One region of the Flavobacterium psychrotrophum genome, then DNA from elsewhere that is predicted to be linked to it. Evidence: riboswitches for the same ligand, from Rfam matches in the RefSeq annotation. Region 1 holds a riboswitch; each other region holds the start of a gene.

The links. Region 1 has a riboswitch for cobalamin ahead of metE (5-methyltetrahydropteroyltriglutamate--homocysteine S-methyltransferase). Riboswitches for the same ligand answer to the same signal wherever they lie in the genome.
Positions count from the first base shown of each region.
Region 2: linked by a shared signal. The riboswitch ahead of DYH63_RS19610 (T9SS type A sorting domain-containing protein) and the one ahead of metE (5-methyltetrahydropteroyltriglutamate--homocysteine S-methyltransferase) in region 1 are both predicted to bind cobalamin.
Region 3: linked by a shared signal. The riboswitch ahead of DYH63_RS12615 (TonB-dependent receptor plug domain-containing protein) and the one ahead of metE (5-methyltetrahydropteroyltriglutamate--homocysteine S-methyltransferase) in region 1 are both predicted to bind cobalamin.

Region 1 is NZ_CP031557.1:3,772,656-3,783,103, forward strand. It holds gene DYH63_RS16320 (DUF1345 domain-containing protein) at 39-722, shown strand; gene DYH63_RS16325 (hypothetical protein) at 802-1,038, opposite strand; gene DYH63_RS16330 (carboxypeptidase-like regulatory domain-containing protein) at 1,451-2,923, shown strand; gene rlmF (23S rRNA (adenine(1618)-N(6))-methyltransferase RlmF) at 3,168-4,124, shown strand; gene DYH63_RS16340 (hypothetical protein) at 4,317-4,925, opposite strand; cobalamin riboswitch at 5,080-5,272, shown strand; gene metE (5-methyltetrahydropteroyltriglutamate--homocysteine S-methyltransferase) at 5,416-7,728, shown strand; gene DYH63_RS16350 (cysteine-rich CWC family protein) at 7,779-8,018, shown strand; gene DYH63_RS16355 (PAS domain-containing protein) at 8,021-8,590, shown strand; gene DYH63_RS16360 (acyl-CoA thioesterase) at 8,587-8,973, shown strand; gene DYH63_RS16365 (hypothetical protein) at 9,105-9,596, opposite strand; gene DYH63_RS16370 (di-heme oxidoreductase family protein) at 9,932-10,448, opposite strand, start outside.
Region 2 is NZ_CP031557.1:4,505,218-4,515,665, reverse strand. It holds gene hemL (glutamate-1-semialdehyde 2,1-aminomutase) at 1-661, shown strand, start outside; gene DYH63_RS19635 (heavy-metal-associated domain-containing protein) at 751-1,104, shown strand; gene DYH63_RS19630 (response regulator) at 1,156-1,596, opposite strand; gene DYH63_RS19625 (response regulator) at 1,831-2,481, opposite strand; gene DYH63_RS19620 (tetratricopeptide repeat-containing sensor histidine kinase) at 2,714-4,717, shown strand; gene DYH63_RS19615 (tetratricopeptide repeat-containing sensor histidine kinase) at 4,760-6,802, shown strand; cobalamin riboswitch at 7,203-7,395, shown strand; gene DYH63_RS19610 (T9SS type A sorting domain-containing protein) at 7,512-8,813, shown strand; gene DYH63_RS19605 (T9SS type A sorting domain-containing protein) at 8,813-9,781, shown strand; gene DYH63_RS19600 (DUF808 domain-containing protein) at 9,865-10,448, opposite strand, start outside.
Region 3 is NZ_CP031557.1:2,919,714-2,930,161, forward strand. It holds gene DYH63_RS12600 (peptidylprolyl isomerase) at 1-121, opposite strand, end outside; gene DYH63_RS12610 (YncE family protein) at 542-1,609, opposite strand; gene DYH63_RS12615 (TonB-dependent receptor plug domain-containing protein) at 1,623-3,449, opposite strand; cobalamin riboswitch at 3,480-3,686, opposite strand; gene DYH63_RS12620 (ABC transporter substrate-binding protein) at 3,742-4,878, shown strand; gene DYH63_RS12625 (iron chelate uptake ABC transporter family permease subunit) at 4,884-5,915, shown strand; gene DYH63_RS12630 (ABC transporter ATP-binding protein) at 5,915-6,703, shown strand; gene DYH63_RS12635 (LuxR C-terminal-related transcriptional regulator) at 6,704-7,468, opposite strand; gene DYH63_RS12640 (hypothetical protein) at 7,637-7,897, shown strand; gene DYH63_RS12645 (hypothetical protein) at 7,901-8,410, shown strand; gene DYH63_RS12650 (hypothetical protein) at 8,418-8,828, shown strand; gene DYH63_RS12655 (response regulator transcription factor) at 8,968-9,645, shown strand; gene DYH63_RS12660 (sensor histidine kinase) at 9,647-10,448, shown strand, end outside.

The DNA.
Region 1 (10,448 bases):
TTTTAGTTTATCTTTGAATGTTAGAGGGAATATAAATCATGGATAGAAAAACTACACCACCTAAATGGGCTGCCCGTACAAGCGGATACCAAAAACTCTTCATTTCGTTATTTTTTGCCGCGGGTGCTTATGGCATAACGCGGGTGCTCGATCTAAGCAATATAACAAGCATTATATTGTGTTGGGATGTATTTGCCCTTACCATGATAACGCTTAGCTGGCTGTTATTTTTTAATACTACGGCTGCCCAGCAGCATACTATTGTAAAAAGGCAGGACGAAGACATAAGGGTAATATTTACCCTGGTGCTTACAGCTGTATGTGTTAGCTTTTCAGGAACCATATTACTACTGTTAAACACCCAAAATTCAGCATGGGATAAAGAACTGCTGACTGTAGTTACCATACTTGCGGTAACCACCTCGTGGATATTGCTCCACACCATATTTACCATTCGTTATGCGCACCTGTTTCATAACTACCACGATAAAAAAACCGGGGCTGAAGGCGGCGGTATCGACTTTCCTAATGCCGAAAAGCCCGATTATATTGACTTTGCTTATTTCTCGTTTGTAATAGGCATGACGTTTCAGGTATCAGATGTTACTATTTCATCTAAAACCGTAAGGCGCTACGTGCTTATGCACAGCCTTATATCTTTTGTATTTAACACCATAATTGTAGCGTTAACGGTAAATATAATTGCGGGTATTAGTAAATAAGCTATTAACCTCAACACCTATTTCTTTGAATTGATTAACTTTTGAGAGTATGGTTGGTATTTTATTCGGGGTGGCTTTTTTATTCTAACAGTCTTATCTCTAAATTTGACAGGTAGTTTTCGATGTTGGGCTCATTAATTACATTAAATTTCCTGGTTAATTTATAAACCTCAATATAAAAATCATCTGTTAAAGCTGACTCAACATCAGACCTTTCAGAAAATAAAAAGACATTTTGTAATTTCTCCCGCAACAGTAATTGGTATTCGTTTAATAACTTTTCGGCTTCGATTTTAAACAACTCTACATCTTTCATCTTGAAATTATTATATTAAAAAAAGCCACCTGCCGAAAGGTGACTTTAAATTACAACTTAACTAACTATTTTATTTTCTCTCCGCAAACTTACGCCGTATCGCAATCCTAATATTATAACATTCTGCAAAAACGTTATGATGCAACCACGTAGTGTTGCACATCTCCATTATTCATTTACATTTGCCCCGTAAGAGCTTCGAACCCTCTTGCAAAATTATATTGTTTTGCCCCTGCTTTTTGCAGGGGCTTTTATAATCCCCAACGCTACCAATACCAGTAAAGTTTACCATTTACCAAACCTTTTTTAATCATACTACAAGGCTCCGTTAACAAACCGGAGCTTTTTATATTATATTTGAAAACCTGTTACAAAAGCACAATTTATTCGTCTTACCTAAAACACCAACAACATGAACACAACACTACGTTTTATTGCAGTAGCATTACTGTTATTTCCACTTACTGCCCTTGCGCAAATCGTTACCGGTAAGGTGGTCGATGCAAACCAGCAGCCCGTTCCCTACGCATCGGTACAAATAGGCCCGTTGTATGGCGTGGTTACCAATACCGAAGGTGATTTTGTTATTGATAAAAAAGATAAGACAGATGCTGATAAGGTTATCTTTTCGAGCATAGGTTTTGAAACGCTTACCATTAAATTATCCGAACTTAAAAACGGTACCTACACCCTTAAAGAGCAGGTAAATGTTTTAGATGAGGTGTTTATTACCAATAAAAAATACACTCCTACAGAACTGTTGACTAAAGTAATGGAGAACGCATCTAAAAACTATCCATCTGAAACGGCAAAACAAACAGTGTTTCTACGCACTTCTAACGAAACCAAATTGCTGGACAGTAAATTTGAACTTATAAAATCGTCGCTGGAAAAAAAATCGGTGCTAAAGGATATCAACAAGGAGATAGAGGTCATGAACAATAGCGCTAAAAAGAGAACCTCTCAGGATTATTCTGAAGTGTATGGCTATTTATATACACAAAACAACCAGTCTAAGCTGGATGTAGAAAAAGCCATTGAGCTAAAAAACAAGGATAAGGATGTTTCTGGCGATCAGTTGAACGGTAAGGCAATGGAGGTTATTAAAAAGCATCTTGACCCTACTGCAACCTATAAGGTGAGGTCTGGCATCATACCTATTTCTGATACCTTTAAGATTGACTCGCCAAAGTCTGATATAAAAACCGATGTAAAAACGGCTTCGTTAAGAACTACCTTAACATCGCTGAGCAATACGCTTAATAAGTTCTACACCAATGAAGACCTTGACTTTTTTACCGAATTTAAGCGATATACCTATACCCTTGAGGGATACTCGACTTATAATGATGAAACCATTTACATAATCGACTTTAAACCTGCAAAAGGTTCAGCGCATTATTATGGCAAGATCTATGTAAATGCATTTGACTTTGCTGTGGTTAAACTGGATTATAACCTGGTAGACGGAGAAAATGAGCATAAGATAAATCTTAAGCTGCTACTGGGGGTAAAAATGGTACAGGACCGCACGAAGGTATCAGCAACCTATGCTAAAAACGAGGCAGGGCAATATGCCGTAAATTTTGTAAAAAAGCAGACCGGCACCTATATGTACATTGACCGGTCTATGAAATTTACCCAGAATAAAAAGACAAAAGACGAAGAAGAGCGTATGCTTAAATTAGGCCTTATGGCAGAAATGGATCAGATTACCACAAATGAGCTTTTTGTTATTGCCAAGACACCTATTAGTGCAGAGGCATACACTGCGATTACCGAAAAACCAAAATACAACATTAACTACATTGCTAAATACGACCCGTCTATCTGGAAAGACTATAATGTACTGGCACCGGTAGATGCGATTAAAAATTATAAATAATAATTCATAAAACATACAAAAACAAGATGCTGTAAGGATTATATCTTACGGCATCTTGTTTTTTATATTTATGTGCTGTAGCATTTTTTGTCATTCCGACGATAGGAGGAATCTCAATAAATCAATTATCTTACATTAGCCCATCGATGAATATAGAGATTGTTATTCTCCTACTGTCCCATCTGAATAATACCTCTAAAACAGGCTCTTTTGTTTTATCTTTGATGCCTAAATAAAATATGCCATGTCAGATAAAATACCACAGGAAAAAACAATGCTGCACTCCCGAAATAAAAACAGGGATAGGTATGACCTTGCAGCACTAATAACCGCGGTACCTGAGCTGGCAGCCCATGTAAAGCCTAATAAGTTTGGTGATGAATCGGTAGATTTTGCAAGTCCACAAGCGGTGAAGCTGCTTAATAAAGCATTGCTTAGCCATTATTATGGTATAAAAAAATGGGAGTTTCCTGAAGGCAATCTTTGCCCACCCATTCCGGGCAGGGCAGACTACATTCATTATGCTGCAGACCTGCTTGCCGAAAGCAACTTTGGGCGTATGCCTGCCGGAGATAAGATCAGGCTTCTTGATATTGGTACGGGTGCAAACTGCATTTACCCCATACTGGGTGTTGCAGAATATGGCTGGAATGTTACCGGTGCAGATATTGACATCACATCGGTAGCGGCAGCGCAACAAATAGCAGTAGCTAACCCACAGCTTACAGATAAGATAGTAATAAAGCTGCAAAAAGATAAAACCCGCTTTTTTAGTGGTATTATAGATGCGAACGAAAAGATAGATATAGCCGTATGTAATCCGCCTTTTCATGCTTCTGCCGATGAGGCGCAGAAAGGCACACAACGCAAGGTGCAAAACCTTTCGGGTAAAAGAATAAAGACTCCTGAATTAAACTTTGCAGGCATTAGTAACGAACTGGTGTATGAGGGTGGCGAACATGCCTTTATCCATAACATGATAGCAGAGAGTAAAACCTTTGGCAGAAATATATTCTGGTTTACCACACTGGTCTCTAAACAGTCTAACCTTAAAGGCATCTATAAAGCCCTGGATGGCCTTAAAGCCGTGCAGGTAAAAACCATTCCGCTGGGTACAGGCAATAAATCAAGCCGCATTGTAGCGTGGACGTTTCTTACCAAAGATGAGCAAAAACGCTGGCAGGATACAAGGTGGAAGTAGTAAATAAGAGTAGTCAGGTTACAAACAGTGTAAACGCATTATAAAAGATAAGCCACTTAGAATGTAACAAATTTAATGATTCTTAAAATTTGTAAAAATTCGAGAAATTAGTGGCAAAAAATTTAAGCAAATTAAATGATGCGTTTGCCCTGAGATTACAAAGAATACGGGGAAACTTTAAAGAAAGAGACGCTATCTTTTACGGGTAGTTTCCGGCTTTTTAGACGTATAAACGGCATCATCCAGTACTTTGTACATACCCATCCGAATATTTTCAAAATCCTTTGTGCGCCAGTCAATATAATCTTCAAGAGTAAACAGCAATATCGATTCGCCCGTAACCTTGGCCAGGCTCAGTTTTACGGTTTGCTCCTGCGGGGCATTTTTAAGATAGCCGTGCCATGCCATTACAAATTCGCCATCCTGCATTTTGCGCCACTGGTTTCCGGTGCTGGTAAGGTTCTCAGGCGTGCGTGGTTCGGTTTGTGCTGCTGTTGTATATTTAGCAGATACATAGCCCAGCCTTATAAGGTCTTTATAAGGTGCAGTTAACGGATCGCGATCATATTTTGGGTCAACCGGAAAATCTGTATTTTTAAGTGTCTTTACAGTATAGGTTCTGCCATCAATAATTACCTTACCATCTTGCTGTACCTGCGATGTTTTTGGGAATAAAATATCAATACGTTCGGTATTGGTATCCAGTGCAAAAGCCACATTATCGGCAGTAAGGTTAGTATCTTGTTGTGCTTTGGCAAATAAAGAAAAACACAGGACACACAGTAGTAAAATTTGTTTCATAAGGCTGTTTAGGGGCGCAAAGGTAATTCATTTTTTTAATTGCCAAAATCAGTTTGTAGTTTACCGTTTTATGCTGTCCCCCGTTAAAAAGGACACTACACGCAAATAAACCAAATCTGGTTGCTATATTTGCGGCATAAGTTCTTTACTTTATTTCTTTTCAAACGGAAAAGGTTTCCGGCGAAAGCCGGGACTAATAGGGAATCGTGTGCAAATCACGAACTGTCGCGCAACTGTAAGTAACCTCTAAAGTTTTTACCCTTGTTGCCCACTGTTTGCCAATGGCGAATGGGAAGGGCGGTAATAATGTTACAAGTCAGGAGACCTGCCTTTACCAACTTGACAATGCTTTCGCGGTTTGAAGCTATTGGTTAAAAATGTTCATGGGCATCGTGTGCCCTTTTCATTCCCCACCCCTATCTTCTTAAGGCATTGTGAAATCTGGCAAAAGAGCTTTTAAATCATTCATTAATTTTTTAAAAGCACTAAAATGCGTACAAACAATCTTGGCTACCCGCGCATCGGGGGCAACAGGGAACTTAAAAAGGCCTGCGAAAGCTACTGGGCCGGTAAGTCTCCTATCGAACATTTACTGCAAACCGGTAAAGACATCCGCCTGCACAACTGGAATCTTCAGAAAGAGGCAGGTATCGACCTTATTCCGTCTAACGATTTTTCGTTTTACGACCAGGTGTTAGACCTGTCGTTAACCGTGGGCGCCATACCTCCCCGTTATGATGCACTTAAAAACGGCAACATTCACGACCTTTATTTTGCCATGGCAAGGGGCTATCAGCAAAATGGGCTGGACCTTACTGCTATGGAAATGACAAAATGGTTTGATACCAACTACCACTATATAGTGCCTGAGTTTTATAAAAACCAGGAATTCTCACTTTTCTCAACTAAAGTTATCGAGGAGTTTGCAGAGGCTAAAGCCGCAGGTAGTATAACTAAGCCTGTGCTTATAGGCCCTGTGTCGTACCTGTTGTTGGGTAAAGAAAAAGAGGCTGGTTTCCACCGGATATCTTTGCTAAATAAATTATTACCTGTTTATATCAAGATTATAGAGCAACTGGTAGCACAGGGTGCAGAGTGGATTCAGTTTGACGAGCCTTTCCTGGCACTTACCCTTACCGAAGAGGAAACCAGTGCACTAAAGCAGGCGTATGCATTGATAAAAGAAAAATTCCCGCAGGTAAAGATATTATTGGCAACCTACTTTGAAAGCCTTGCAGAAAATACCGCCCTTGCCGCATCACTACCGGTTTGTGCGTTACATATAGACCTGGCGCGCAACCCGGAACAGCTGGATGCCATACTTGACCACCTACCCGAAAACCTTTCATTATCACTTGGAGTGGTAGATGGCCGTAACATCTGGAAAAATGATTACCAAAAATCGCTGAAACTGATAGACAGGGCAGCAAAAAAAATAGGCAAAGAGCGCCTTATGGTAGCACCATCATGCTCATTGCTGCACGTACCGTGCGACCTTGTAGCCGAAACTAACGATACTACCCTTACACCCGAAATAAAACAATGGCTAGCCTTTGCCCGACAAAAGATTGATGAGGTTGTCGTAATAAAACAGTTGGCAAACAGCGAAAACATAACCGATGCCGCCAATAAACTAAAGGCAAACATTGCTGCGTGCGAATCGCGCAAAACGTCGGTGCTCATCCATAACCCGCAGGTCAAAGAACGGGTAGGTAATATTACCGATGCAGATGCCCGACGCAACAGCGTTTTTGAAATGCGCAAAGCATTGCAGGTAGCGAGCCTTAAGCTGCCTTTGTTTCCTACCACAACCATTGGCTCGTTTCCGCAAACGGCCGAGGTAAGGGGCTGGAGGGCGCAGTTTAAAAAAGGCGATCTTACGCAAAAACAATATGAAGAACTCCTTAAAAAGGAAACCGAAGAAACCATTCGCTTTCAGGAAACCACAGGGCTCGATGTACTGGTACATGGCGAGTTTGAGCGCAATGATATGGTAGAGTACTTTGGCGAACAGCTACAGGGTTTTACCTTTACTAAAAACGGCTGGGTACAAAGCTATGGCAGCCGCTGCGTAAAGCCTCCGGTTATTTATGGCGATGTAAGCCGCCCGCAACCCATGACGGTGTTTTGGACACAGTTTGCGCAGTCGCTTACCGCCAGGCCGGTTAAGGGAATGCTTACCGGGCCTGTTACTATATTGCAATGGTCTTTTGTAAGGGATGACCAGCCGCGTGCCGAAACCTGTACGCAAATAGCACTTGCCATTCGTGATGAGGTTGCCGACCTGGAAAATGCGGGCATTAAAATAATACAGATAGACGAGCCCGCCATTCGCGAAGGGCTACCGCTTAAAAAAGACGACTGGCAGCAGTACCTTAACTGGGCCATTAAGGCGTTTCGTATTGCGGCATCGCCGGTGGCCGATGCCACACAAATACACACGCACATGTGCTACTCTGAGTTTAACGACATCATTAAGGATATTGCCGATATGGATGCCGATGTTATAACTATAGAATGTTCGCGCTCGCAGATGGAACTCTTAGATGCTTTTGCCAATTTTAACTATCCAAACGATATTGGCCCGGGTGTGTATGACATCCATTCGCCACGGGTACCGTCTAAAGACGAAATGGTACACCTGCTTAAAAAAGCAGCTGCGGTACTGCCGGCCTCCCAAATTTGGGTAAACCCTGACTGCGGACTGAAAACCCGTCATTGGGACGAAACTAAAAAAGCACTTACCGAAATGGTGGCTGCTGCTAATGAAGCTAAAGTTTTATATGCAGAAGCATTAGTATAATACAGATAATGGCGGTACTTTTGTGTACCGCCATATTTTAATTTACTATAATGGCATGTCATGAAACCAAATACTGCCCACGCTGCGAGAGCCCCTTTGAATGTAAGGTGGGTTCTATAGTGCTATGCCAGTGTACTACCGTTACCCTAACGGAAGCCGAAAGGGGTTTTATGAGCAGCAATTTTAACGACTGCCTTTGTGCTGCCTGCATGAAAGAGATGAAGGCTGAGTATCACCAAAAAGAATTTCAGGACAGGCTGGAGCATATTTCGCCACTCTTTAAAAAGTAACCATGGGAAAAGATGATCTGCATAAAATGATGGCGCTGGATATATACCTTTCTTCCCTTAGTGATGAAGCGTACCACAATGTTATGAAGCAGATGAAAGAATCAGGATCCCGATTTCCGGTTATGAGTTGGGATATATCGGGCGAGGCCTACCGGCAAACCATCCTTAATGCAAAAAAACAGGCCGATGCCGCAAAGCTGGATCAACTGGCTACAAAGTACAACTGGTCTTATAACCCGGTGCAGTTACTACACCAGTCTTATGATGCGCTTGTAGTTACAGATACTGCTCTCAAAATACTATGGGTAAACCCCGGTTTTGCAGATATGACAGGTTATACCGCCAAAGAAGCACTTGGCAATACGCCAAAATTTCTTCAGGGTGCAAATACCCTGGAAACATCGCGCCGCGAAATACGCCGAAGGCTTGATGAAGGCGAACCTTTTAGGGCAGTAATAACCAATTACAGAAAAAACAAAGACGAATATTTATGCGAGGTAAAAATTTACCCGCTTACAGGCCCTAATGGGCGAACAACACATTTTATAGCATTAGAACAGGAAACAGCATGACATTAGAAGAAAAGATTCAACAATCTGAAACACATATTTTTAAAGCAATATTCCCGAATACCACAAACCATTATGATACGCTTTTTGGTGGTGCTGCAATGCACCTTATGGATGAAGTAGCTTTTATTACAGCTACCCGTTTTAGCCGCCAGCGCGTAGTAACAGTAAGCAGCGACCGTATCGACTTTAAAAAGCCTATACCGGCAGGTACCTTTGCCGAACTGATAGGCAAGGTAGTACATGTGGGTAATACAAGCTTAAAAGTACATGTAGAGATATTTGTAGAAGATATGTATACCACAAACCGCGAAAAAGCAATAACAGGTAATTTTACCTTTGTAGCAATAGGCGATAATAAAGAGCCCGTTGCTATAGAAAAATAGCGATCATAAAACTTTACAGAAGCTCCGTTATCGGGGCTTTTTTTTGTGTAAGCCCCGGCGGGGCGTTATATCTATAGGTTATAATTTGGAATTGGTACATGAGCCCCGGCGGGGCGGGGCCTATTATAAACCTATTTCAACACAGCCTTTTCCTTTTCAGAAAAAGCTTCAGATTGTAAAATATACGCTTTAGCAAAAACCTTCAGGTCTTCAGGTTGTGCAGCATAATTTTTCAGTAAAAAGACTTTGTCTGTTTTAATATCGCCGGTGTAGCCTGTTATCCACGGCACATTATCCTGAATATTGAGGCGGATAAGGCGGGCTTCATAATTGTCGCGGTCTTTATTAATAGCCGTTTCCAGCAGCTTTGTACCCCGGTTAAACAGGCGGGTTTTGCTTATCAGGCCGCCCTCATATTTGGCGAGCAGTACTATAGATGCTGCTTTGTATGCCAATAGTGTAGCATCGTTATGGGTATCGCTTATGTTTTCAAATGTTTTATGAAAGGTCTCTGCCTGTGTCTCAGAAATAGCAGCACTAATGTATTGTTTGCGAACCGATGAAAGCTCGGGACTGGCAGTGGCAAAAAACACAAATAAAAAGCAAAGCGACAGTAACTTCATGTAAGGTAAATTTAAAGGGCAAAGCAAATATATTGTTTTGCCCTTTATATATCAAGTGGTATGCCAAAAGCCTTATTTTATTTACAGCTGATTTTTACCACAAGGCACACGAAGACTTCACAAGGGTCACAAAGCTGTATCTGTTTTCCCAGAATAAGAAACAACAAATTATTTTCTAAGGTCACAAAGCGGTATATTTAGATAAATATGCCATATAGCTTTGTGTACTTCCGCCAATGGCGGTCTACGTTGTGCACTTTGCGAAGCCTTTGTGCACCTTGTGGTTAAACTATTAACTAATGTTATCGTTTTAAAAGGTAGGTGTTTTAGTCTTTTTAAAGCGAGTTAATAAATGCCAGTAAGTCTTCCCTTTCCTGTGCGGTAAGCTGTTTGAATTTTTCTTTAGCGTTAGCCGCTTCGCCACCGTGCCATAAAATAGCTTCGGTAACATTTCGGGCGCGCCCGTCGTGCAGCAGGCGTGTATGTCCGTTTACGGTATTTATAAGTCCAATGCCCCATAGTGGCTGGGTACGCCATTCGCTTCCTGTAGCTAGGTAATCAGGTGCATTGTCGGCAAGGGCATCACCCATGTCGTGTAGCAGCATATCGGTATACGGGCGAATGGTCTGGTTGCGCAGTCCCTCTATATAATAACTGCTGCCGGTTTGCATTTTAGGAATGTGGCAGGCAATGCAGGTAATGCTGGTAAAAAGTTCTTTTCCGCGCAATACATTTTGCTCAGAATAATTTCGGCGCACCGGTACTGATAGTGTTTGCGAGTATAATACCACACGGTTAAAGGCTACATCTGTAATTTCGGGAGTACCGCCGTTAGGGTATCCGCTAATATCT
Region 2 (10,448 bases), 730 kb from region 1:
GGGCAATATGGGCTGCATCCCTCCTGCCGATGGCTTTTTAGAAGGCCTGCGCAAACTTTGCGATGATAACGGCACGCTACTAATTTTTGATGAAGTAATGACGGGTTTCCGCCTTTCAAAAGGTGGCGCACAAGAATTGTTTAACATCAAAGCAGATATTGTAGCATTTGGTAAGGTTATAGGCGGCGGACTTCCTGTTGGGGCTTTTGCAGCGCGTAATGAGATTATGAATTACCTGGCACCCGTAGGCCCTGTTTACCAGGCAGGCACGTTGAGTGGTAACCCTTTAGCCATGGCTGCCGGCCTCGAAATGCTTAAAGCCCTAAGTGCCGATTCAGGCATTTTTACAAGACTCGATGCTAAAACAGCCTATCTGGAAACAGGTATGCGTAACATACTCGAAAGAAAAAATATTGCCCATACCATTAACCGTAAGGGTTCTATGATATCGGTACATTTTGATGCGCGCCCGGTTACCGATTTTGCTTCGGCGGGTTATGGCAATAACGACACCTTTAAAAAGTTCTTTCACGGGTTATTAGAAAACGGTGTATACATAGCGCCATCGGCTTATGAAACCTGGTTTATTACCGATGCCCTTACTTATGACGACCTTAACCTAACGCTGGCGGCTATTGAAAAAACGGCAAATACGTTATAGAGTATTAGTACATTATATTATAAAAGCACGATATCAATCGTGCTTTCTTATTTGTAAAAAGATCAATATATTTACATAAAAGACACTTGATGAAAAACGTATTTAAACTCCTTGCCATATTTACACTACTGTTAAGCTCAGCAAATATGGCTGCGCAGCAAAAAACAGTGCAAACGGCTACTATTAAAACCGTTATACATTGCGACCACTGTAAGGCCTGTGAAACCTGCGGTGATAAATTTAACCGTACGCTTTTAAAACAAAAAGGCGTTCAGATGGTAGTGCTAGATGAAAAAGCCATGACCATTAAAGTTACTTACAACAGCAAGAAAACAAACCTTGATGCCATAAAACAGGCAATAGGTAAACTGGGCTATGATGCCGACGATGTAAAGGCAGACCCACAGGCATATGCCGGACTTGATGATTGCTGTAAAAAATAATGCCCTGCAAAAGCAAGGCATTATAATGAGTATATATAGTAATTATAGGTCTTAGCACAAAACAAACTGCGAGCTGTCTACCGGAAATGCCTGACGGCTCCAGTCTATAGCAAGTACTGCTGCAATGCGCTGCTTAAGGCTTTTGTAATCAGATGGCTTTACAAAATAAAAGTTAGCGCCAAGTTTGTGGGCTTTATTAATATAATCGGGATTAGCGCTTGTAGAATACATTACCACAGGAATATTGCCTGTAAGTTCGTTTTTACGTATCTCATTCAGACTTTGTATACCATCTTTCTTTGGCATATTAATATCCAGAAAGATAATGTCCGGTAGTGGCACGGGTGGTCTTTGCAGTTGCTCCATAAGCTCTGCACCATTGGTACTAATTGTAAGTTTATGTTTTTTTGAAATTTCTAAAACTGCTTCTGTAAAGAAATCCCTGTCATCTGCATCATCATCAGAAAGATAAATGTTTTTTGATTCCAGCATATGTTTGAGGTTTTACGATCTGCCTTAAGTGTAATCAAAAAATTACAAATCCATTACGGAAGTGTAAATCATCAAAAATATCTTACAGTAAATCAGGTTATGAGGTGATTTCAGTGTAAAGATACGAAATTTTAGAAATTATAGTTTTGTTTTGAAGCCGTAATCTTATAAAATTTTCCATAAATAAACTATTAACCAAAGCTTTACAAAAATTTAAAATTTTGTTTTTCTGGCTTACAAGAATCCTTGTTGTATAGCTTCCTTAACAAGGCTGCTGTTATCAGTAACGCCAAAAGCTTTTTTCATGCTGGCAATGCGTTTTTGTATACTACTGTCTGAAAGAAACACAAGTTCGTCGAGTTCCTTTGCTTTATAGCCTTTTGCCATAAAAAACAGTATCTGCCTGTTAATATCGTCTATCATCAACTCTTTAGTCCATACTTCGCGAATGCTCTTATTTACTATAGGGCTTTTATACGTATCGCCGTTAATTAGTTGCAGGGCTATGTCGCCAAGCTTTTGTGGGGTAAGCTCGTTTTTGGTTATGAACCCTTCCGGCTCTATTTTTTTGTAAATATCATACAGCACCAGTATCTCGGTGTGTGCGGTTATCATAACTATTTTGCAGGAAGGCATAACTTTACGAATCAGTAAAGCAACATCGGCACCACTGGCAAGTTTTTTTTCTTCAAAAGCAGGCAGGTTGTGGTCTATAATGGCAAGGTCAAATGCCCTGGTTGTGCCTGCTGCCATTATAGCATCATAAGCTTCACGGCATCCTGCTGCGGTGCTTATGCGCGGGCTCTTAGCCTCCAGGTGCACTTCCATTACACTCTTATATCCTTCTACAGTAAAGGGGTGGTCGTCTACGAGCAATATGTTCATAGCAATTCAATCATTTAGTGGGTTAGCAGGCTGGCGTTACTACTGCTTAAACAGCCGGCGAAAGTACTAAATACAGAGCACTCCGGGCATATTTTTGGCAGAAAGTTTTTACAGTATATAACGTTCTGCCATAAACTAAATTACATCATAGTATTAATTTTAAAAACCCACCTGCCAATGATTAACAAAAATTTAATAAAAACTCCTATTTTTGGACAAATTATCATGCTTCATGGCACTACGCACGTACACTTTTTTTCTCGCTTTACTGGCAGTAGCATGCCTGTTTTCAGGCTGCTCTGAAAAACAGGAAGACAAAGACAAGCTGCGCGAACTGCGTTTTCTTGAAGGTACAGAAAAGCTCTCTGCAACCCGAAGGCTGCAAATTTTAGACAGCATGGCCCCTATTGTAAAGGTAAGGGAACAGGACAGCCTTAACCGCCAGATGATGCGCCTTATTGCCTTTCGCTACTTTTTTGACGGCGAGTATGATAAGCATAAAGATATTATGCGCGGATTTTACAGAACCGCAATAGAAAAAAAAGACTCTGTGGTAATGGCATATTCCCTTTACAACATAGGCAGCTGTTTTGAAGCAGAGAACCAGGCCGATAGCGCACTTTACTATTATCTTAATGCCGGCAAAGTATACCGCACCGTAAAAGATTCGGTAAATATGGCCCAAACGGCGCACTCTGTAGCCTGTATCCTTTTTACGCAGGGTAACTATGCTGAAGCCGAAACTGAGGAAATAAAAGCCCTGAGCTACTTTAGGAAAACAGATAACAACGAATACATTATTAATGGGTACACAGTACTGGGTGCCACCCTTTGTGAAATGAAGAGCTATCCGCAGGCACTAAAGTACTACCAGCGTGCTTTAGATGAAACGGCAGGCATGAAAAAAGCCGGTTTCACGATGGATGAAATCAGGTCTAAGCAGCGTAATATTTATGGAAACATAGGTGTGCTTTATGGAGCCAAGGGAGACCACGAAAAATCGTTACAATATTACACTAAGGCACTGGCCCTACCCGGTTATGAACGGTATGAATATGCTGTAATGATAGCCAACAGGGGTTACGCAAAAATGATGCTCGACAGGAATGAGGATGACTACACAGGAGACCTTTGGGAGTCATTACGAATACTGGATAGCCTTAATGAGCCCATTACCATACTCGAAACTAAAAAAAGCATTGCACGGCATTACCTTAAAAAACAGGACACCTTAAAATCGGTAACCTACCTTAGGGAAATTTATGCCGAAGCAAAAGCCAACAAAAGCAACTATGATATGCTTGAGTCGCTTTCGCTGCTTACGCTTAATGATAAGCAAAACACCTTTAAATATTCGCAGTTGTACTTTAAGCTAAACGACAGCCTGCAACAGGCAGAGCGTTCTATGCGTAATAAATTTGCCCGCATAGCTTATGAAACTGATAATATAGAACAACAAAACAGGTCGTTAAGCAAACGCTTTAATTATACCATTACGGCATTTATAGCAGTACTTGCCATAGCCCTTGGCCTGCTGATGATCGTGCGGCTAAAGTCGCGCAACAAAGAGCTTTTGTATGTACAGGGACAACAACAGGCTAACGAAAAAATTTATAACCTGCTACTGGAACAGGAAGCCGAGAGCGAAAGTGCAAAAATAAAAGAGCGTAACCGCCTGGCTATGGAACTGCATGATGGGGTTATGAACCGAATTTTTACTACGCGGTTTAACCTGATGCAGTTAAAAGACGGACAGGAGGATAAAAAACAACTTCTGGTGCGCGAACTGGAAGAAACGCAGGATGAGCTCCGTAAAATATCGCATGACCTTAAGGAGAATTTTTTGCCTGAAAATGAAAGTTTTGCCGATGCACTTAAAAAACTGGTAGAGCGCCAGCAGGAACCGGGTGGCCCTGTTTTTGACCTTTATATCGATAAATTTATCAACTGGAACGATGTTTCGCCAGAATGCCGTGTAGCACTTTTCAGGATAACACACGAGGCCTGTACTAATGCCCGTAAACACAGTAAAGCCGCAAACTGCAACATTGCCGTAATGGCACAGGGACAGCATATTAAACTTCGCATATGGGATGACGGGCGTGGCTTTGACCCTAAAAAAGTAAAAGATGGCATAGGCCTTCGCAACATGCGCGAACGCGTGCTAGCACTGGGCGGAACCTTTATAAGCACCTCATCTGCCGGGCGCGGAGCCGTGCTCGATATAATTGTTTGATAAAAACACCGTTATAATTAAAACTATTGCAACTACACAGGAATGAAGGTGACTAAAATAAAAAAGGCCTGTAGATTAAGAATACCACAAATTGCCCTTATAATTATTACAGTGTTACTGGCCGCTATGGCTACGTGCTGCAATAAACACTGCGAAACCCACCACGATGCGGCACTTACCGCCCTGGAACATTCTGACAGCCTGCCGCCTGTCGCACGCGATAAAATACTGGACAGTCTCTACATTATTGCTAATACAGCCGGTAATGACAGCCTTAACCGTGTACTACTCCTAAAACTTGCCGGCCGCTATTATAACAACGGCAGTTATAAGCAATACCATAAGACAACGCGCAACTTATATGATAAGGCGTTAGAAGCAAAAGATTCTGCACAGCTGGCTACTTCCCTGTATTATATGGGCGACTACTATGAACTGCAAACCCGGCAGGACAGCGCCTTATATTACTATATGCAGGCAAAAGCCATGTATACTGCACGAAAAGATACCCTTAACACTGCACGAATGACCCTTAACGGCGGCGGCATCCTCTTTCAGAATGGCAGCTATGCCGAAAGCGAGTCTGAAGCGGTAAGCGCACTGATGCTTTTTCAGCGGCTGGAAAAAAAGGAGGAGATATTTCAATGTTATGTACTGCTTGGGCTTACCCTTACCGAGGTAAAAAACTACAGCAAGGCTTTTGAGTACTACAGGCTTGCAGAAAAGCAAATAGACCTGCTGGAAAAAGATGGTTATGACAAGCGTAACATTACACACTACAGGGCATCGTGCTACAACAATATGGGGGTTACTTATGAGTATAGCCGCGACTATAAAAAGGCAATTACCCTTTATAATAAGGGGCTACGATCTTTAGGAAAAACCGGTTTGCGCCCACCGTTATATGCCATGATGTTAAGCAACCGTGCCTATGCAAATATGCTAATGCACAATATAACACCAACTGTAAAAGCAGACCTTTTTGAGGCCAAACGCATACGCGACAGCCTGGGTGTAAAACTTGGTATTGTTGCAAGCCAGATACGCATAGGCGAATATTATCTTGCAACACAAGATACCACTACCGGGCTGCAATATATTAAAGATGGGTACAAGCAGGCAAAACTACTAAGCAGCACGCTCGATGTTACCCATGCACTTTCATTGCTGTCTGTAAACGACCGTGCTAATGCGGCCTACTACTCAAAACTTTATTTTAAAGTAAACGACAGCCTGCAAATGGCAGAGCGCGCCACCCGAAACAAATTTGCCCGCATAGCCTATGAAACAGACCGTGTAGAGAACCAGAATAAAATACTCAGCAGGCAGTTTACCTATACCCTTGCAGCTGCTATTGCATTATTAGGGTTTGCTGCCGGGCTGGTAATTATTATGAGGTTAAAAGCAAAGAACAAAGAGTTGGTACACAGGGAGCATCAGCAAAAGGCAAACGAAAAAATATACAGCCTGCTAATGCAACGCGAGGCCGAAGCCGAAATTGCCAAGATGAAAGAGCGCAACCGCCTGGCCATGGAGCTGCATGACGGTATATTAAACCGCATATTTACCACCCGATTTAACCTGGAGCAGCTGCAAACCATACAGGAAGACAAAAAGAAATTGCTGGTACATGAACTTCAGGAAACGCAGGATGAACTCCGCAAGATATCGCACGATCTTAAAGAAAGTTTTTTGCCTGAAAATGAAAGTTATGCCGGGGCTTTATACAAGCTCGTGCAAAAACAACAGGAAGCAACCGGGCCAAGCTTTGAGTTGTATGTAGATAAATTTATCAACTGGGGCAGCATATCGCCAGAACGCAGGGTGGCCATTTTCAGGGTGGTGCAAGAAGCCTGTACCAATGCAAAAAAACACTCTGAGGCAGAGAACTGTAATATTGCCGTCATGGCCCAGCGCACAGCATTAAAACTGCGCATCTGGGATGACGGCAAAGGCTTTGATCCTAAAAAAGTGAAATCAGGAATTGGCCTCAGGAATATCAGCGACCGGATCAAAGCGCTTAATGGTACTTTTAATATAAAAAACACGCCCGGAATGGGTACAGTGCTGGAAATAATTGTTTAACCGAAATAGTTGCTGTAAACCTAATGCTGTCAAACTGTAGAAAACACTAATGTACTATCCTACAGTTTGCTGCATTGTGCATTGTTATTAAATAACGGTGCGATGTGTGGGTTGAATTTGTTAAGTAACGTGGCGACAAAGGAACATATTAAAAAACAACTGTTAAAATATATGTTAAATTATATGCTTACCTACAAATGTTAATTGAGGTTTTTCCTCAATTAACATGTAAGAATTTAGCTTCTTTATATTTGTAATTACCAGAGTTTATAGTATTCATGATACAAGATTTTAGGGCATACAAAAAACGCATGTTTTGGTAACCGCCCACATTCATTGAAGAATATTCAGTTACACATACCAAATTGCATTGTTTACAATAATATCTTTAAAAAAATCTTACCTTTGTCGTTGTTAAGGTTACCCACGGTATTTAACCCAGGGTATTAAAAGGGAATTTGGTTAAAATCCAAAGCTGTTCCCGCAACTGTACGCTACTAAGCTTGTTGATACATAAGTGCCACTGTTTTTACTAACGGGAAGGCCATCAGCAAGACGCAAGCCAGGAGACCTGCCTTTACCATTACGAATTTAATATCCTCGGGTAAAGGATCTGGTTTGTTTTATGCCTGCACATGTTTTTTTAAACATACTGCACAGCTACTCATACTTCATCTTAAGCCCATAATTTTTTAATTTAATTTTTAAGATGAAAAAAAACTACTTTTCTAAAAAAATCTGTTTCCTTGTACTTTACTTAACAGCCATTGTTCCGGCTTTTGCACAATCGTTTACCGATGGTATTTTTGTACTTAACGAAGGTGGTGCCGGTAGCGGCAACGCTTCTGTGTCGTTTCTTGCAAACAACGCAGAGCAGCCTGTAAACAACATTTACGCAACAGTTAACCCTACTCAGGGCGCACTTGGTGATACTGCACAAAGTCTTAGCTTTAATGGTAACTATGCTTACATTGTACTAAACATTTCTAACACCGTTAAAGTTGTTAACCGCACTACTTTTGAGTATGTTGCTACAATAAGCACCGGGCTTGTAAACCCGCGCTACATGGCTTTTTACGATGGTAAAGGTTATGTAACCAACTGGGGAAATGGTGGTAGTGCTGCTGATGGCTACATAGCTGTTATAGATCTGCAAACCAATACTGTTGAATCTACTATAACTGTTGCTCCGGGTGTAGAGCGCATCCTTACCGTAAACGATAAGCTATATGCGGCGCACCAGGGTGGTTTTGGCTATGGTACTACGTTATCTGTAATAGACCCTGTAAGTAACACTGTTAGCTCAACTGTTACCGTAGGCGATGTCCCTAACAAAATGATCGTAGATGGCGATTTTATGTATGTACTTTGTGGCGGAAGGCCAAGCTGGGGCGCTCCGGAGACTGATGGTTCTCTTGTAAAAATAAACCTTGCAGATAATACTGTGGTTGCTACAACAAACTATGAAGGCCTGCACCCTGCAAACCTTGAAATAGACACTACCGGTAATTTCTATTTTACATCTGCTGCCGACATTTATAAAGCAGCGTTTACAACACCTGAGACAATTACCGAAATAGCATCTTTAGAGCCTCAGGGCGCTTATGGCGTATATGGCATGAACCTTATAGACGATACCCTTTATGTTGCTGATGCAGGTAATTATGTAAGCCCGGGTACTGCTTATCTATTTAGTACTACAGGTACACCACAGGGTAATTATACAGTAGGTGTAATACCTAACAGTTTTTATAAGGCAGATAGCAGCCTTAGCATTCCTGTACAACAGGGCAATCAGCTTGCGGTATACCCTAACCCGGCATCCGGCCAGTTTTTTGTAACTACCGATGCTGCTGCTGAAGTAGCTGTTTATGACCTTACCGGCAAAGAAGTTTTAAAAGCAAAATATGCTGCAACGGGTGTAAACATTGCAAACCTTTCTCAGGGTATGTATATGGTAAAAATATCTGACGGTAAGCAAACTACCATGAAAAAGCTTATTGTAAAATAATGCGCACTATTATTACAGGCCTTCTCGTTTCTGCTTCGGCATTTTGCCAGTCCTATGCTCCCGCCGCCGGAATGCCCGGTAGTACGGCTGTGGCCAGTAACAGCCCGCAAATTACAGGCTGGGCTACAGGCATAACAGTAACCAGAGGGCCTGTAAATATTGCCAACCCGGATTTTATGGCCGGAGGTAGCAATTTTGCAACATCAGGGCAGCCTGATGCCGCATTAGGCAGTGTAACCGGAAATTCGGTAAGCCTGGGTGATGGCGGGCAGGCAACGCTTAGTTTCGGTACGCCCATTACAAACGAAGCCGGTTTTGACTTTGTTGTTTTTGAAAACGGGGCAAGCGATTATCTGGAACTGGCTTTTGTAGAAGCAAGCTCAGATGGCATTCACTTTTTCCGTTTCCCGGCACATAGCCAAACACAAACCGGTATACAACTGGGCACTTTTGGGTCGCCCCTGCCGGAATACCTTAATAATCTTGCCGGAAAATATGGCGGACGCTTCGGCACACCGTTTAACCTTTCTGACCTGCCAGACGATTTGCTGCTTGATAAAGAAAGCATAACCCACATCAGGATAATTGATGTTGTGGGCAGCATTGACCCTGCCTACGCAAGTTATGACCAGTATGGCAATGCAGTAAACGACTCATTTCCTACGCCGTTTGTTTCATGCGGGTTTGACCTGCAGGGCATAGGCGTTATCAATCAAAAAACGCTGGATACTGCACATAACACTCTACATCAGTTTATGGTGTACCCCAACCCTGCTACTGATTATATTAATGTTTTGGCAGAAGATAATTACAGCATAACAGCATATAATACCCAGGGAAGCATAGTACTTAATAAAGAAAATAGCAACGCCCAACGCGTAGATATAGCTATGCTTCCATCGGGTTTTTATTTGTTTGTTATCCGGTCAGGAAACAGAGAAGCCTCTTACCGTATCGTAAAGCAATAACCAACACGACCTTTTTTTAATAGAGAAAGCCTGCATTCATAACAAAATGCAGGCTTTTATTTTTAAAGTTAATACAGCTTAAATTAACTGCCTTTAACTAACGAAAACAGTTTTTTGCTGCCGGTAATAACCGCAACAGCTACCAATCCGCCAATAAGGCCCAAGCCAAATTCTTTCAGCATATCCGGCACTTGCGGCAACACATGGTGCAGGTAAGCTATGTTATGTACAAAAATTCCGCCCGAAACCAGTATAAGTGCAATGGTACCTACAATAGCAAGAGTTTTAATTACATAAGGAAGCGCTTTTACAAGTACATTGCCCAACTGCGATAAAAAACCTTTGCCGTTAGACTTTTTTATAAGTTTAAAACCGGCATCATCCATACGCACAATAAGCGCTACAATACCGTAAACACCCACAGTTGCCAGGAATGCTACCACAGCTACAGTTATTATCTGCACTGTAAGGTTTTCGTCAAGAACGGTACCTAAAGCAATAATTACAATTTCTACCGAAAGAATAAAATCAGTAGTAATAGCAGACTTTACTTTGGCTTTTTCGGCATCGGCGCTACCTTCTTCTTTGGGGTCAACTACTTCTTCACCGGTCTTGGCATGATGAAAAAAGTATTCAATTATTTTTTCAACACCCTCATAAGCCAGAT
Region 3 (10,448 bases), 850 kb from region 1:
AAAGAACATCTTTTTTTGTGGCCGGGGCGGCGTTTGTAGTAGTTGTTTCTTTAGAAGATTTACAGCCCGTAACTATTAATGCAGTAAGCAAAAGGCCTGAGAAAACCTGGTTTAATTTCATTATAAACAAAAATTTATATAACAGTAATTCGGATTAGTAAACGCTGCAAACTTTAAAAAAGTATGCAGGTGGCATTATGCAACCCACAAAAGTAAACAATCGATACTATTTCGCAAGGGATATGACGGTAAAAAGAGTTTTTAATGCTGCCAGCTTTAAAATGATGCGTGATGTATGTAAAATACGAGGGACAAAGTGCATATCAGGGCTATTAGTATTTTCATTAGATTTATTTTTTAAAAAAAACATACTATTACCTGATGATTTAAAATAGCAAAAACTCTTAAATGCTACAATAAAAAAATCCTGTCAAAGATAATTGTTGCTACTGTAATTCAGCATATCAACAAATTTACCTTTGACAGGAATATCAACTATAAAAGCAATAATTGTTAAAGACGTATAGGAGCTACGCTAAAATTAGTCGTTAAAATAAAAGCCCGCAGGTATAAGCCCTACAGTATGGCTTTTCTCAATTGTACCTGTAAGTGAGTATATATGTACTTTACCGGCAGCGCTATAATCGCCCGAATCTGCAACATAAATATGCCTGTCTTCTACAGCAAAGGCAGAAACACTTGCAACACCCTGTGCAGCGGCAGAGAACAATGGTGCGGCAGGCAGCGTAGTACTGTTTAGCCCAAGTGTATATACATTACCTCCAAGAGTGTAGTAAATTACATCATCTTCTATAGTAAGGTTAGAAGGGTGTTGTATGCCACTAAAGGCAAGTGTACGTTCTACAGTATTAGTTCTAAGGTTTATAACGCTAAGGCTTCCGGCATTTTCTGAACCTGAGTAAGAATTTTTACCCTCATTCAGTACATAAAGTTTGTCGTCTTCTATCTCAAGCGTGTTAGGTACGTCACCAACTGCTATCGTAGTACTAACCGTATTTGTAGCGCCGTTAATTACCGTGATGCTATTACCATATCCGTAGCCTCCCATGTGCGACACATATAGTTTACCATCTTCTTCAATAATCCTCTCCGGGCCTTCGGTAACCGGAATGGTAGTAGTAACCGCATTAGTAGCAAGGTTTATTACTGCTACATAATCATCTGTAGTAACTCCACCTGCACCCCAGTTGGTTACATAACCTTTACCTCCGTGAAACGCAATATAACGTGGGTTTACAAGACCTGTGGTTATGGTAGCAACATGAGTAAAAGTATAACGGTCTACTACTTCTATTTTGTTAGAAACGTTTAGTACAATATATGCATAACGCCCATCAAGGCCTACATCCTGGCCTACATCGCCCAGTACTGCACCACCATTATTAGCACCGTAAACATTATTTTCAAGCTCGCCTGCATCAGATATAAATGATACCGAAGCATTACCAGCATTAAAGTTACCCTGGTTTAGTACCAGTAAGCCATTATCATAAGCACCACGAGGTGCACTGTTACTGTCATCATCGCTACAAGATGCAAAAAACAGCGATCCTGCAATAACGGTAAGCATTAGTTTGTGTAGTTTCATTTGTGTTAGTATATTAAAATTTAAAATTAAGATATGCATTGTAATTGCGCCCCGGCATTGGCCTTACGGCAACATTCATATATTCGGCATTATAAAGATTGTTTACCTGAAAGCCAAGGCTAAGCCCGCCAGCTACATTAAAGGTATACTCTGCCCCTGCACCAGATACATTGTAGGCATCAATACCAGAACTGGTATCTGTGGTATAAAATACCTCTCCGGTAAATAAATGCCTGTAATAAGCCGAAAATCTTTTAACGGCATACGCCAATGTTGCAGTTGCCCTGTTTTTAGGCACATACATCATTTGGTTTTTGTTACCATCCTTTTGAGAAATGGTATAGGCATAGTTAGCATTCAGGCTAAAGGTGTGTTGCCCAAATTTTTTATCCCAGCTAAAAACCGCCTCGCCGCCATAGCTTTTAGCTTTATCAACATTTTCCGGCCTCCAGATACCGCCCACTCCCGGAACCCAGCGCAGCATATCGGTAAGGCGGATGTAATACCCTGTAAGGCTCAGCATGGCTGTACCTTTAGTAAACACATTACCTACCTCTGCCTGGTAAGAACTTTCAGGCTTTAAGTTCGGGTTGCCCGATCCTTCCCAGTACAGATCGTTAAACGTAGGTGCACGAAAGTTTCGTGAGCCGTTTACCTTTACCGCATAGAAGTCGCTTACCTTTACCCTGGCTCCTGCCGAAAAAAGTAACGGACTGCTATAAGCATTACCGCTTTCTTTCCGCAAGCCGGCTTCATACTGTAATACTTCTGTAATGCTATGCTTAAGCAATAGTGCACCCGATGCTGTGTTGCGGATGTTTCTTTTAATGTCGCTACCCTCGCCATCATTATGAGTAAGGTCGGCAATGGCATTTAGTTTAAGGTTTGGGGTAAAATCATAGGTTGCATCATATCGGGCTATCATGCTTTTTACTCGGCCTGTAGTATAATTTTCATTAGTATAATTTTCATAATACTTGTAATGCTCTTCAAGGTAAGCAGCCTTAAGCCTACCTGTAAATTTGCCGTATAGCGCCGTCCATTCTACCAGGTTTCGGGTATTTGTATCATCATACATACTGCTTGATGGCGCTGCCAGCGTACCACTAAAATGGCGCTGCCCGTCAAACAGGTAGCTATAAAAGCGCAGTATGTGCTTATCTGTTAGTTTATAGCCAAGAGCCGCATTAAGGCTGGTATTATGGTATTGGCCATTGGTATTATAAACATCGTAACCGGGATATTTATAATCGTTATCGCTCTTATTATGACTTACAGAGGCATTTACACTAAAGCGTTCGCTGCCTGCCATAACCTTATAATTAGCGCCCATTGTGGCAAAACTGCCATAATCGGTGCGCACTTCATTTACAAAACGGTTTGTAAAAACCAATGAGTTATCAAGGTGGATGCTGCCCCCTATAGCACTACTGCCATAAATAACGCTACCCCCGCCTGCACGTACAGATACTTCGTTAAAATCGCGGGCGTTTAATGTATTAAAATCGGTTTGCCCGTTGAGTTGCGAATTGATGTTAATACCATTCCACACCACTGCGGTTTGCTGTGCCGATGTACCCCGAAACGACGGCGACGATACCATGCCGGGGCCGTTTTCTTTAAAATATACCAGTGAATTGTTTACCAATAATGAAGTAAGCGAAGCCCCGCTCCTGCCAATAATGGAGTCGCTGAGCTTTTGTACAGACTGCGTTTTCGAAAAATCGCGCAGCTGCGTATCAGACACTATTACTTCAGTAAGGGTAATGGTGTCCTGCTGTGCGCTTGCAACAACACACATGAACAGGAATACAAAGACGAAAAGATTTTTATTTGCCATAGCTGGAGCCTTTTTTCCCGAAGGCCGAACAATTTAATTTTACTGTAGGCAGGTCTCCTGGCTTGCGTACTGTTGTTTACCTTCCCGCCCTTAAAAGCAGTGGTGTGCAGATAACAACAGCCTTCCGCCCGTGGCGGAATAAGCTTACAGTTGCGGGAACAGCCCAGGCATATACCTGATTCCCTTTTAATGCGTTATGCGCTTTTGCGCAAAGCAACCTAAAGATGGGTGCAAAGATAAAGGTTTTGTTGCGCAATTTAATTCATAACTTTGCGGCAGCTGAATATTTTTTATGAAGAAAATACTTTCCCTGCTTTTTGTTGCACTATTAGCAATAACAGCCTGTAAGAACACCACCGATGCCCCTGTAGCTACAGTACAGGCAACAACCAACGCTATTAAGCACGCTAAAGGATTGCAACTTTATAAATATAAAGGCTTTAGCCTTGTAAAAGTTACACAACCGTGGCCCAATGCTAAAGAAAGTTATACTTATGTAATGCTGCAAAAAGGCGCCACCCTGCCCGATAGCCTTAAGCAATATACAGTAGTTAACGTACCCATTAAAAGCGCCGTGGTTACCAGTACTACACACATACCGTCGCTGGAGATTTTAGGGGTAGAAAACACGCTGGTGGGCTTTCCCGGTACGCAGTATATTTCGTCTGAAAAAACGCGTGCACTTATTGATAGCGGTAAGGTGAAGGAAGCCGGTGCCAACGAAAGCCTGAATACCGAAATTATTATTGACCTTAACCCTGATGCCGTAGTAGCTTTTGGGATAAACAGTACCAACAAAACCCTGAACAGCCTTGAACAGGCGGGGCTTAAAGTACTGTATAACGGCGACTGGACAGAGCAGACACCACTGGGTAAAGCCGAATGGATAAAGTTTTTTGGCGCCCTTTACGGGATGGATGATAAAGCCGATGAAATTTTCTCTAAAATTGAAAAAGACTACCACGATGCGCAGAAACTGGCGCAAAACATAAAAGAAAAACCAACCGTTATGGGCGGCGCTATGCTTAACGACCAGTGGCTGCTACCGGAAGGAAACAGCTGGGCCGCACTGTTCTTAAAAGATGCAGGCGCAAATTACCTTTGGGCAGACAGTAAAGGTACAGGCAGCCTTAGCCTCTCGTTTGAAACCGTGCTGGAAAAGGCGCAAAACGCTGATTACTGGATAGGCCCAAGCCAGTACACATCGCTTAAACAGATGATGGAAGCGAATCCTCATTATGCAGAATTTAAAGCGTTTAAAAACAAAAAAGTATATTCGTTTAGTACCAAAACCGGCAAAACAGGCGGGCTTATATATTATGAGCTTGCCCCAAACCGCCCTGACCTGGTGCTTAAAGACCTGGTATATATTTTTCACCCTGAATTATTACCGGGCTATAAGCTGCAATTCTTCGAACAATTACAATAATATACGTGCCCAACCAACGCCGAAATAGTATTCTTTTTACTTGCCTGGGTATCGCCCTGGTAATGCTGTTTTTGGCAAATATCAGCCTCGGTGCAGTAAAAATTCCGCTTACAGATGTGGTTAATGCACTAACCGGCAACCATGCTTCAAAACCCGCATGGGACTATATTATTCTATCCTATCGCCTGCCAAAGGCTATTGTAGCCGTGCTTGCAGGCATGGCATTATCTGTAGGTGGCCTGCTAATGCAAACACTTTTCCGCAACCCTCTTGCCGGACCCGATGTATTGGGTCTTAGCAGTGGTGCCAGCCTGGGTGTTGCTTTTGTAATACTTGGTGCAGGGCTTTTACCCGGAGCTTTAGGCATCTTTTTAATGTCGGGTTATGGTGTGGTACTGGCATCGGTAGCCGGTAGCTTTGCCGTGCTGCTATTAGTACTGGCTGTTGCCCAACGCCTGCGCGATACTATGGGAATATTGATTACAGGCATAATGTTTGGCAGCTTTACAGGAGCAATAGTAAGTGTACTAACTTACTTTAGTACTGCTGAACAGTTACAAAAATATACTTTTTGGGCATTAGGTAGCTTAGGCAACCTGCCACAGCAATCTATTATCATATTAACAATAGTTACAATTATTGGGCTGGTTTTAGCCATAAGCTGTATAAAACCGTTAGATGCGCTTTTACTGGGCGAGCGCTATGCAGCCAGTATGGGCATTAACCTTAAACGCACACGCTTTATTATTATAATAGCCGCCAGCCTGCTTACGGGTTGTGTTACCGCTTTTGCAGGACCTATAGCCTTTGTAGGTTTGGTAGTGCCACACCTTGCACGCTTGTTACTAAAGGCTGGGAGCCACAGGATATTGTTTTGGGGAACGTTATTTATTGGCGGTATATTGATGTTGTTTTGCGATATGTGTACGCAGCTACCCGGTACTGCTGCCGTTTTACCTATAAACGGTATCACATCTATAGTGGGTGCGCCTGTGGTAATTAGCTTGTTATTAAAAAAACGTAACCGCACGTATTAATGGATACAAGAACCAAAATACTAACAGCAAACAATATAAGCATAGGCTACGGTAGCAAACAGCAAACCGTTGTTGCCGATAACATTACTATTACGCTTAAAGCAGGTTCACTCGTAGCATTGATTGGTGCCAATGGTATCGGTAAAAGTACACTGTTACGCACCCTGAGCGGATTGCAAAAACCGCTTTCAGGCAATGTGTCCCTTAACGAAAAAGACTTATACAGCTATTCCCCACATCAACTCGCTCAACAATTATCGTTAGTGCTTACAGAGGGGCTTCCGCCGGGCAACCTGAGCGTTTTTGAACTTGTGGCACTGGGCAGGCAGCCCTATACCAACTGGCTTGGCACGTTATCTGACGAAGACATTTCAAAAACGAATGAAGCCCTTACCCTAACCAACACGCAATATCTTGCCCATAAAAAACATTTTGAAATAAGCGATGGGCAACTTCAAAATGTATTGATAGCGCGTGCGCTGGCGCAGGACACTCCCCTAATAATTTTAGACGAGCCTACTACCCACTTAGATCTGCCACATAAGGTAAATTTATTGCGCCTGCTCAAAAAATTGGCTACAGATGAGGGTAAGTGCATTCTTTTTTCTACCCATGACCTCGAACTTGCATTACAAATGGCAGATGAGCTACTTGTGATGAAAAAGGGTAGTCTTATACAAGGCAGTCCGTCCACACTTATTGACAACAATCAAATGAATATGGTATTTGATGATCCGTCTATCGTTTTTGACAAAACTACAGGACGTTTTATTGCGCAGGACTTTTAGTTAGATCCAACCCTCTTTAAGCGCAGTCATAACCAGTTCGGCAGCGCTACCTGTTGCGGTTTTGCCCAGCATATTTTTGCGGTGCGTGGTTACCGTTTGTGTACTTATATTAAGCTGGGCACTAATCTCAGGCGATTTGTATCCCTGTGCCATATAAGCCAGTATTTCTTTTTCGCGGCGGGTAAGTATTTCCCTTGCCGGTGTATATACCTTTTTTGCAGCCACATCATGATATGATGGTTCTCCTTCCAGCCCTATAAACGACAACTGAGGTGCACCATCGGGCTTAAGGTAAGTAATATCAGTATGCACCCCCATAGTGCGCAGTACGGCTCCATCATCATCACTTTGTATGGTTATTACCTGTTGTAATAATCTTATGTAATTACCGTGTTTTGTTTGTATGCGGTAGTCATACCTTACTTTATATTTTAGTACCTGTTCTGCCCTCAGCTTATTAAAAAAATCAGTAACCTCATTTTCAAAATTAAGAAAGTGTGGCAAATCATCAGGGTGAATCTTAGAGATGAGCAGCTCAACGTTAAATTCATCCGGGGCATAGCCTAAAACATTCCTGATTTTTTCATCGGCATATTCTATTTCTCCAGATACACAGTTAAATATATAATGGTAGTAATTGCCCACCTGAAAAATGTTCATGAATCTTTTATGCAGTTCGGCCTGAACCGGTAAATCCAGATCCTCTGTAGTACGGGATATCCGATGCCAAATTTTCCGGGCTTCGTCATACGGTATAATGTCCATAATGTAAGGTGGTTGTTTGTTGTGTAAAGTTAAATCATAAAATCTTTAGAAGTATCTCAATTAATAGAGATTTTAATTAAATTTTGGCTACCTACTTAACATAAGATAAACACAGTGTGATATTTATAATGGTTAACTTTACTAAATAACCTATTAAATACTACTATCATGAGCAATCAGTTTACAGTAAAATATCCCGGAGACAAATCAGAATTACTGAATAAAATAAGGAGCACCGTGGGCTCTAAAGGCACCCTTAACGGCAACGAACAAAAGGGTAGTTTTGAAGGCAGTACCCCTGTGGGCAGCTTTGAAGGCTCTTACATAATAGCCGGAGACGACATTACCGTTACCATAGATAAAAAGCCCTTTTTGGTTTCTAATGGCCGCATACAGGAAGAATTTGAAAAAGCGCTTAAAAAAGCCTAAACCATGAAAGCAATCTTACTACTATGCTTTCTAAGCTTCGGCTTAAGCAGGGCACAGCCACCTCAGTTAGAACTTACTTCGAGAGGTTTTGAACCCGTTACGGTAACCATACCCACTGTTACGGCAGAAAAGTTTGTTGAGCTTAGCAAGGCATGGGTTACAACCCTTAAGCGGCGTAACCTGGAGTATGATATCAGTAACGTTAGTAATAACAGCCTTACCATAAGCGGTATGAAAACTAATGCCTTTTTCTATCGTGATCGGGGTGAAACGCACCAGCATAAAGTTAAGTTGGTCATGAAGATAGATTTTACACAAACATCATACACGCTTACACTTAGCGTGCCCGAAATCTATACCGATAATGATGTGCTGCTTAAATATACGCTGCCCAATTATTTTGATGAAAATGGCAAACTAAAGGAAGGATATAATGAACTTCAAAAGTCGCTTGAAACCACAGTGAACGACATTGCTCTTAATTACTACAATTTTATAATTAACTATAAATAAAAAGACTATGACATCAGGAACCGATGATACCAAAGACCTTGGCGATAAAAAGATAAACAATCAGGAAAAGGAAGCCCACGTAAACGAGGGCTTTAGCGGAGAAAATCTCCCTAAGAATTACGACCCTTCTAAAGATAAGCTGGATACTGAAATTGAAAAAAAGAAAGACGGCACCACCGTTACACAACAACGTGCCAGAGACACTGACGAAAAGAAAGCCCCTGCGGTAAACAGCCTTTCGGGCAAAACGGAAGAAAATGGCGTTGAAGTGAATAAAAGCCGCGGAACTTCTACAGAAAAAGAAGAAATAGAAACAGTAGAAAACAGGGATTTTAATTCGGATACGGAGAAAGACCGATATGATAAAAACGATACCGAAAGTAAAACCGTACGTGGCAATACACACTTTGGCGAATAATAATACAGCTATGTTAGAGGTACCATTTTTACGATATATCGTAAAAATGGTACCTCTTGCTATTCCTAAATGTTTCCAGATTTAAGGTATAACTTGCTGCGTTAATTGGTATATTTGATATCCGCTAAGAAATTCCAGTATGAAAATACTTATTGTAGAAGACGAACCCGGCCTGCGGGAAGTTATAAAAGAATCGCTCGAAAAAGAAAAGTATATTGTAGAAACGGCTCATGACTGTGTTTCCGGTATCGATAAAATAGGCAGCTATGATTATGATTGTGTGCTTATAGACATTATGTTGCCCGGAGGCAGCGGCCTAGCCCTTGTAAAGGAACTCAAGGAACTGCAAAAGAAAGAAGCTGTTATCATTATCTCGGCTAAAGACTCTGTAGATGATAAGGTTACCAGCCTTGACCTTGGTGCTGACGATTACCTGGCAAAACCTTTTCACCTTGCAGAGCTCCATGCCCGTATTAAATCGGCCATACGCAGAAAAAGCCATAATGGCGATACGTTTATAACACTGGGTAACATTCGCCTCTCGCCAGAACAGCGCAGTGTTGTAATTGATGGATCTGAACTTATACTGAACCGTAAGGAATTTGACCTGCTGTATTACTTTATGATAAACCCTAACCGCCTGGTAAGCAAAACCGCGCTGGCAGAATCTGTGTGGGGCGATTACATTGACCAGGCAGATAATCTTGACTTTGTGTACTCTCAAATAAAAAACCTTCGCAAAAAACTAAAAGATGCAAGTGCAGAGGCTGATATACAGGCTGTATATGGCATGGGCTATAAAATGACGGCACTATAATATGAATAAGGAAAAAAAAGGCATATCACTACAAAATTATACGCTGCGCTATTTATTAATTGGCCTGCTGGCCATAATAGCTGTATGGGCAGCACTTTTTTATGCTGTTATACTTGATGAAGTATACGATAATATAGACGATGGCCTTAAAAACTCTAAAATACTTATTGTGCGCGAAACCTATGCACATCCGGAGTTGCTGGAAACCCCGGATTTTGGTATCAACCAGTATAAGATCGAACCATTGGTTAAAGGTACTTATGACTTTTCAGACAAGTTTACCAGCACCTTTGAGTTTATGGAATATGATGATGATGATGAGCCGGTACGCCTTTTAGAAACCATATTTAATGATCGTAACGGCAATCCGCATAAACTTACCATCCGGGCCAGTATGGTAGAGGAAGATGAATTGCTTGAAGATTTGCTTACAGCACTTATTGCCTTATACATTATGCTTGTAGTAAGTATAGCCATAATCAACCGGATTATCCTGAAAAGAGCATGGCAGCCTTTTTACACTACACTGGGCAAGCTTAAATTGTATCAGCCCGGTACAGGTAAAACCTTTGAAACGCCCGACTCTAAAGTAACCGAATTTAAAACCCTGAGTCGCGAACTGCAAGAGTTGTTGCAACGTAACGAAGCAACTTATGCCAGCCAGAAACAATTTATAGAGAATGCGAGCCACGAACTGCAAACCCCTATTGCTATAAGCCTTAATAAACTGGAACTTTTTGCAGAAAACAACATCCTCCCTGACGAACAGATGGCCGAACTGGGTAAAATTAGCGATACCCTAC